Marinoscillum sp. 108: one gene and its partner. The protein of the gene in region 1 interacts with the protein of each later gene in a pairwise test. Links are inferred from orthologs where the notes say so. Each region holds a gene or a part of one and is shown on either strand. Other genes may lie near its edges.

Region 1 (3,736 bases):
ACCACTCAGCGAATAATTAAGAACATCCTCTGCAATGGTCTCATTCAAAGGTTTATTAAACATAACCAGGACAGTGCTTTGACTCTGTGCAGCAGCACTATCTATCACAACAGGGATTACAAATGTGAAATCCTCCGTCCCGGCAAAAACGCTGTTCCCGGTTTCATTTTGGATACCGGACAGTGTAAGCTCAAAAGTGGTCCCTTCGTATAATGAATTACTCAAAGTGAGTGTCACCTGAGAACGATCTTCATTCAAACTGACACCCGCTGGCTGCCCGATACCATTGTCAATGGTATAGTTGGTCAGGGTTTCTGCTGAAGTCTCCTCCAGATCATCATTAAAGGTGAGGAGCATCTCCGTCTCCGATAGGGTAAGTGCAGACTGTAACTGGAGCTGTGTATAAGAAAAGTCATATGTCGCATCACTATTCCTTGTCAGCGCAGAGGTTACGGTAAGTGTGTAATCTCCTGTGACCAATGGAGTACCACCATCGAGAGTGAGTGTGACAACCGAATCGCTTACTGAAGATTGGGTGGCTGAAGATACGGTATAGCCCGGCAACGTGTAGCTTCCAGTGGTCTCCGCATCCGTTTGGTCTATCGGCTGATTAAAATATACCACCACTTCCGTAGCAGAAAGAACCTCCACTGTGTCCATTTCCAATTGTGAAATCACCAGGTCATCAAACCCAAAATCATCATACCTTGAAGTGGTACTGTATTGAAAATAAACCCCAAAATAATTGGTTGAGGTATATGTGTTGTCCAAAACGGAGGCTTCGAGCTGGAAGTCCTGAGCTCCATTTGGGTCCGCATAGATTGTCCAGTTGCCCAATACGTCCCGAATCACCCTTATTCTCACTTCGCCTATAATGGAGCTGGAAAACCCCGTGGTTCCCTGAGCAATCTCCTGGACAGTGCCGGCATCATTCCGGAATAATTTGATATAATCGGCGCTGGTTTGTCCCATTTGAATAAAATAGCCCGTGGGATTGTCCTCCAGATCAAGCTTATCAGAAGTGAGATAAATCCTGAAAAAATTAGAGGTGGTACCATTGAAATTTAAATCCAAAAGAAACTCCCAGATAGTATAGTCCATTACCGAGCTGACCGTGGAAAGGTGGAGCACACTTGCCGCGTCACTGGGCCCGTTACTATTCAGTCTGTTTTCCTCCGTAACTACAAAATAGGAGTCATCTCCACTCCAGGTCGGGTCATTGGTGAAGTCGCCATCAGAAAAATTATCCGTCACCTGAGTATATCCGTACACACTATTAATGAGGATAATAAGTAAAAGAGTGGTTCTTAATGCCATCTTATATTAAATTCGCCGTTTGTTAAAAATAGGGAAATAAAAACCTGAAATAGTTCAATATAATATAAAATCATTATGAAGATTGCTGTAGTGGGAGCCACTGGCCTGGTGGGTCAGGAGATGCTGAGGGTCATTGAACAGCGCGAGTTGCCGTTCGATGAATTGTTGTTAGTTGCTTCGGAGCGTTCCGTAGGTAAAGAGATGACCTTCAAGGGCAAAACCTACAAGGTAATTTCAATGCAGGATGCGGTGGATCAAAAACCAGATGTAGCCCTGTTCTCTGCTGGTGGTAGTACGTCCATCACCTGGGCACCCAAGTTTGCAGAAAATGGCACCATCGTGATCGATAATTCTTCGGCCTGGAGAATGGATCCTACCAAAAAACTTATTGTTCCGGAAATTAATGGAGGTGTATTAAGGATCGACGACCGGATCATCGCCAACCCTAACTGCTCCACCATTCAGATGGTACTGGCCCTCGGGCCGCTGCACGAACGTTATACCATCAAGCGTATCGTAGTGTCTACCTATCAGTCTGTGACTGGCACCGGAAAAGCCGCTGTAGATCAAATGATGAATGAGCGTGCGGGCAAGGAAGGCGATATGGTCTATCCATATAAAATTGACATGAATGTGCTTCCTCACATCGATGTGTTTTTGGACAACGACTACACCAAGGAAGAAATGAAAATGGTGAATGAGACCAAAAAGATTTTTGGTGATGACACTGTACAGGTGACCGCCACGTGCGTGCGTATCCCTACCATGGGAGGTCACTCAGAGTCTGTAAATGTGGAATTTGAGGAGGAGTTTGATGTTGCTGAAGTAAAAGCACTTCTGAGCAAAGCTCCCGGTGTAGTACTGGAGGATGATCCTAAAAACAATATCTACCCCATGCCAATCAATTCGCATGGAAAGGATGAAGTGTTTGTAGGAAGAATCCGAAGAGACGAGACTCAGGAAAAAACCCTGAACATGTGGATAGTAGCAGATAACCTGAGAAAAGGTGCGGCGACTAATGCTGTTCAGATTGCGGAATTCATGCTGGAAAACAGCCTGGTGTTCTAATTAAAAGAATAGCCTATAAATTAGCGGTCTGAGGGATTAACCTTCAGGCCGCTTTTGTTTTGTACAATGGGGAGAAGTCTATGAATAATCTGGAATTTCTTGGTTCGGAAGATGTGCAGCAGTTTATGCTGGAAAATCAGCATTCAGATTTACAAAAGCTACTCCTCAACCCACCCCCACAGTTCAAAGATCAGGTGAAGCTGATAGTGGATCAAATACTCAGTCGACGAAAGGCCAAGGGTAAGCTTCCAGATTGGCTTGATCAACCTGGAGTCATTTTCCCACCTCCATTGTCTTTAGAACAATGCTCCAGTCCGGAAACTGCCGAATACAAGAGCCAATTGATGAGTGGGAAAATGCTGGTGGATCTCACGGGGGGTATGGGAGTAGATACCCTTGCCATGTCTCGGGAGTTTGACCATACCACCTATGTAGAGCATTCCGAATGGCTCTGTGACGTTTTCCAGCACAACCACCCTCTGCTGGGCAATGGGGCAATTGAAGTGGTTAATGCCAGTGCAGAAGACTATCTCAGTCGTTTTGAAAGTAGAGGCCACTTTTTCATAGACCCTGCCCGACGGGATGTCTCCAAAAAGCAGGTTTTTCATTTTGAAAACTGTTCGCCAAACGTTTTGGAGCTACTCCCTCTCTTTCAGTCTAAAGCCGACCTCCTGCTCATCAAAGCTGCACCGATGATTGATATCACATTGGGCCTGAAACAACTGCAGCATGTTCATCAAATACATGTGGTGAGTGTAAAGAATGAAGTCAAGGAAGTACTTTTTCTTTTAAACTTTAAGGAAATTTCTGAGCCTCTCATTAAATGCGTCAACCTCAGAAGTGAACACCCGGCATTGAGCTTTACACTCAGTGGAGAAAAGGACCTGGAAGTCACATTTTCATCCGTAAAAAGATACCTCTACGATCCCAATAGCGCGATCCTCAAAGCCGGCGCATTCAAGTCCCTAACGAGTATATACGACGTGGACAAACTCGCTCCCAATACGCACCTCTATACCTCAGACCAGTTGATCGAGGGCTTTCCAGGAAGAGTCTTTGAGGTAGTAGCGTCAGATGTCGGTAAAAAAGAACTCGGCAGACACTTGCCCGAATTGAAAGCCAATGTGGTCAATAAGAATTATCCCATTAAACCAGAGGAGCTCAAAAAGAAACTCCGACTGAAGGACGGTGGTGATTGGTTTGTGATGGGCTACCGCGACCTCCATGAGGTTCCGAGGATAGCGCTTTCCAAAAGAATCAGGTGATCCGGTTGGGTTGGTACACGCTGTAAAAAATCCATTTGTCACACAAAAAAGATTCTGACTTCTGCCCGAATTGTGCATTTCGAATG
Region 2 (3,902 bases), on another replicon or contig:
CCACATAGTCATTCTGAATGTGGGTGATCACCTGCCTAAACTTGTAAATGCTTTCATACAAGCTGTCAGAAGGGTCATTGCCTTCCGCCATATTGGCTCCGATGAAAATTCCCAGGGCAATTCCCAGGGCGATATATAAAGGAAGTCTGATGGCGCTTTTACTATTTTTTGGAGTCTCCAATGGATTCAGAATTTATTGTGCGTTTAAAATTACAGCCTTATGAGGTCAAAATTAAACGTGCGGATGATCAAAAACGTTTCTGACCAAAATCAACCCATCGTTTTCAATCATATTGGTATCTTTGAGGGTGGATGAGAGTATTTGATTTGACCATACGATCACTAGTAGATGAAAATTACATCTACGCCCGGGCACTAAGTTACCTGGGGATAGACTTCTATCGCCACCCTGACCGTACGCTCAGAGAGGTATGCAGTCAGATGGGTTTGCAGAAAGGTCAGGTGCTCAAAGCTTTCTATTTATTTGATCGGTCACATCGGTTTTCCTTTCAGGAGCTGGGTAAATATCCTTTGGAAATAGTGATTGAATACCTCAAATATGCCCACCACCTCTTTATTAAGGAGAAATTGCCTTATATCGCCAATCTGGTTCATCAATATGAGACGTTGAATGACCTCAAGCTGATCTTTCCTGAGTTTGTAGAAGAGTTTATCAATCACATATATGAGGAGGAGGACACCCTTTTCTCTTATATCAATTTGCTTCTGAAGATTCAAAAAGGAGAAGTTTCAAACCCTCAGATGGCGCTTTGGAGGCATCGCAAACTCTCGCTGAAGCAGATCCACACTGACCATTGCGAAGAAGATGAACTGGCGGGTATCCGCAACCTGGTGGAAGAGGCTGATATGAGTGATCTGCACTGGCGGGTCATTGCTCAGGAGATCAAGGCCTTTGATCGGGAGATGTGGTATCATGCCGAAATCGAGAATAAAATACTCTTCCCCCGTGCAGTGGCTTTGGAGGCTGTAGTGCGCGAAAAAGTCAATAATCTTACCCCACTTAATTAATGCCTCGGATTCTGGCCTTAGACTATGGTGCCAAGCGTACTGGAATAGCCGTCACTGATCCATTGGGAATCATCGCCACTCCACTGGAAACTGTCCGTTCCCATGACCTCATGGATTTCCTGAAAGCCTATTTTGAAAAGGAGGAAGTGTCTGAGGTGGTGATGGGGATGCCTAAAAATACCGACGGCCAGCCAACCAACGCCACACCCCTCGTGGAAGCTGCGGTGAACAGATTTAAGAAACTATTTCCCGATAAGAAACTATTTTTGCATGACGAGCGGTTCACTTCCAAAATGGCACTGGATGCCATGATTGCAGGAGGGACAAAAAAAAGTGACCGTCAAAAAAAGGAAAACATTGATCGAATAAGCGCAACGATCATTTTACAATCTTATTTAGAAGCACGTTTATGATATATCCGATCGTACTCTTCGGAGATCCGGTATTAAAGAAAAAAGCAGCAGACATCCCAAAGGGAGCCAGCGTGAAAGAACTGATAGCTGACATGTTTGAGACCATGTACTCCGCATCAGGGGTGGGTCTGGCTGCTCCGCAGATTGGCAAGTCTATTCGTCTCTTTGTAGTAGACGATTACCCTATGATGGATGAAGGCGAAGAGGGTGTGAGAAAAGCGTTTATCAATCCTCAGATCATCGATGAACATGGTGAAGAATGGGCTTTTGAAGAAGGCTGTCTGAGCATACCCGGTATCCGGGAGGATGTATCCCGTAAGTCGGTGGTGAAGATCAGGTACTTCGATGAAGAGTGGAACGAGCATGAGGAGGAGTATGATGACATCCATGCGCGGGTCATCCAGCATGAGTACGATCACATCGAGGGGGTATTGTTTACCGATCACATTTCTTCTTTCAAAAAGAGGCTACTGAAGGGCAAACTGGCCAATATCAGTAAAGGGAAGGTGGATGCAGACTACCGTGTGAAGGTGCCTGCCAAACGATGACCGATGAGCTGAAAATAGCCCTGATCCAGTCCGATATCCACTGGGAGAATACCGAAGCAAACCTGGGGATGTTTGAGGAAAAAATCTGGAAGCTGGAGTCCAAGCCAGACCTCATCGTACTCCCGGAGATGTTTACCACCGGGTTTTCTATGAAGGCCGCGGAGCTGGCCGAAGTAGCACACACCAAGACCTTTCGTTGGATGAAGCAGCAAGCCGCCCAAACCAAAGCGGTGATTATGGGTAGCTACATCCTTAGGGAAGGGGAGTCGTTTTACAATCGGCTGTATGTGGTCTACCCGGATGGATCGAGCCAGTATTACGATAAGAAACACCTATTTGGACTGGCGGGTGAAAATGCGGGATACACGGCTGGCACCGAACGATTGATCGTGGAGGTGAATGGCTGGAAGCTCATGCCACTCATTTGCTACGATCTGCGATTTCCGGTATGGGCCCGGTCAAGAGCGACTGAAAATTCCCTATATGAATATGATGTGCTCGTCTATGTGGCCAACTGGCCCGAACCACGCATTCATGCATGGGATACTTTGCTGGCAGCACGTGCCATAGAGAACATCGCTTATTGCATGGGGGTCAATCGACTCGGTACCGATGGTGTAGGTGCGCAGTATGTCGGACATTCGGCAGTTTATAATTTCAAAGGAGAGGTAATGGCCTTTTCCGAAAAGGAAGAAAACCTCACTGCTACTTTGTCTGCCGCAGATTTACAATCTTTTAGAGACCGGTTTCCTTTTCAGCGGGATGCTGATCGGTTTTCATTCGAATAACATCTTCATCAATTCCTCCCCAGTAGCGAACACCCTCCCCTTGAGCCGGGTCATCATGGGTTTCAGTGGAGCATAATCCCTGTTGCAAAAGAGCTTTGAGTCTTTCTTTTTAATGAGCTGATTCAGTAACGAAAAGGCACCCCCAGTGGGTACGTCTTCCCCTTGCACTTGGCAGATGACCGTTATTTGCTCACTGTCGCTGATGAGTTTTTTGGCATAGTGAAGGGTGAGACTATCCGAGAAGTTATCCAGTGAATACAGTACATCACCCTCTTTTTTCTCCGCACGCACTTTTTGTTCCAGCGGGTTTTCAAAATCAAAACCAGCCGGGTCGGTGAGGAAGTGAATGAAGATGATCGTACGGTTTTGGTCGTTCATGCAGGAGATCCGAATATATTTGTAATGATGGAAAATTTTATTGAATATCTCTACTCGAAGTTTCTACAAAGCGATGGGGTTTCTATCGATACCCGCACCATCCAAAAGGATAACCTGTTTTTCGCGCTGAGCGGACCCAACTTCAACGCCAATAAGTTTGCAGAGAAGGCCCTGGAGCTCGGAGCAGCCTATGCTGTGGTGGATGATCCCGCCTTTGCCACCGATCCCCGGATCATCCTGGCTGAGGACAGTCAAAAAGCCTTGCAGGATCTGGCCGTTTTCCATAGGAGCCGGTACAAACGCCGGCTGCTGGCCATCACTGGATCTAATGGTAAAACCACCACCAAGGAATTGATCAACCGGGTACTTCAGGAGAAATACATCACCCATGCAACCGTAGGCAATTACAACAATCACCTGGGAGTGCCCCTCACGTTGCTGCACATTCACCCGCAGGTGGAGGTGGCCGTGATAGAGATGGGTGCTAACCACGTGGGCGAGATTGCCGATCTGTGCCGGATGGCCAACCCTACCCACGGGCTCATCACCAACATCGGTGAGGCGCATACGGAGCTGTTTGGCGGAATAGAAGGCGTGCTCCGTGGCAAGAGCGAATTATTTGATCACCTGAGAACCACAGGGGGTACAGCCTTTATCAACCTGGATGATTTCCGTTTGGAAAATATGGCCAAGCGATTCTCTGATCCGGTACTGTTTCCGGCTAGTGATCTTGCGTTGATCGAAGC

Evidence for each region. Proteins that work in one complex are often made in the same cells at the same time.
Region 2: the proteins of GV030_RS21200 (region 1) and def interact in binary tests that used the Escherichia coli proteins (3 or more experiments, as listed by UniProt). The link is inferred for Marinoscillum sp. 108 from one-to-one orthologs.

Annotation. Positions count from the first base shown.
Region 1 is NZ_LR734819.1:130,668-134,403, reverse strand. Bases 559-3,388 are described here. They hold GV030_RS21200 (aspartate-semialdehyde dehydrogenase), read left to right. Parts: upstream 559-1,392; coding sequence 1,393-2,385; downstream 2,386-3,388. Other genes in these bases: GV030_RS21195 (hypothetical protein), read left to right, coding at 2,466-3,388; GV030_RS21205 (lamin tail domain-containing protein), read right to left, coding at 559-1,317. Also shown: more of GV030_RS21205, read right to left, coding at 1-558; more of GV030_RS21195, read left to right, coding at 3,389-3,650; GV030_RS21190 (class I SAM-dependent methyltransferase), read right to left, coding at 3,643-3,736.
Region 2 is NZ_LR734808.1:3,293,557-3,297,458, forward strand. Bases 219-3,214 are described here. They hold def (peptide deformylase), read left to right. Parts: upstream 219-1,438; coding sequence 1,439-1,990; downstream 1,991-3,214. Other genes in these bases: GV030_RS13395 (iron-sulfur cluster repair di-iron protein), read left to right, coding at 313-1,029; ruvX (Holliday junction resolvase RuvX), read left to right, coding at 1,029-1,442; GV030_RS13410 (amidohydrolase), read left to right, coding at 1,987-2,778; GV030_RS13415 (hypothetical protein), read right to left, coding at 2,767-3,156; murF (UDP-N-acetylmuramoyl-tripeptide--D-alanyl-D-alanine ligase), read left to right, coding at 3,181-3,214. Also shown: GV030_RS13390 (S41 family peptidase), read right to left, coding at 1-181; more of murF, read left to right, coding at 3,215-3,902. UniProt on the Escherichia coli protein: Removes the formyl group from the N-terminal Met of newly synthesized proteins. Requires at least a dipeptide for an efficient rate of reaction. N-terminal L-methionine is a prerequisite for activity but the enzyme has broad specificity at other positions.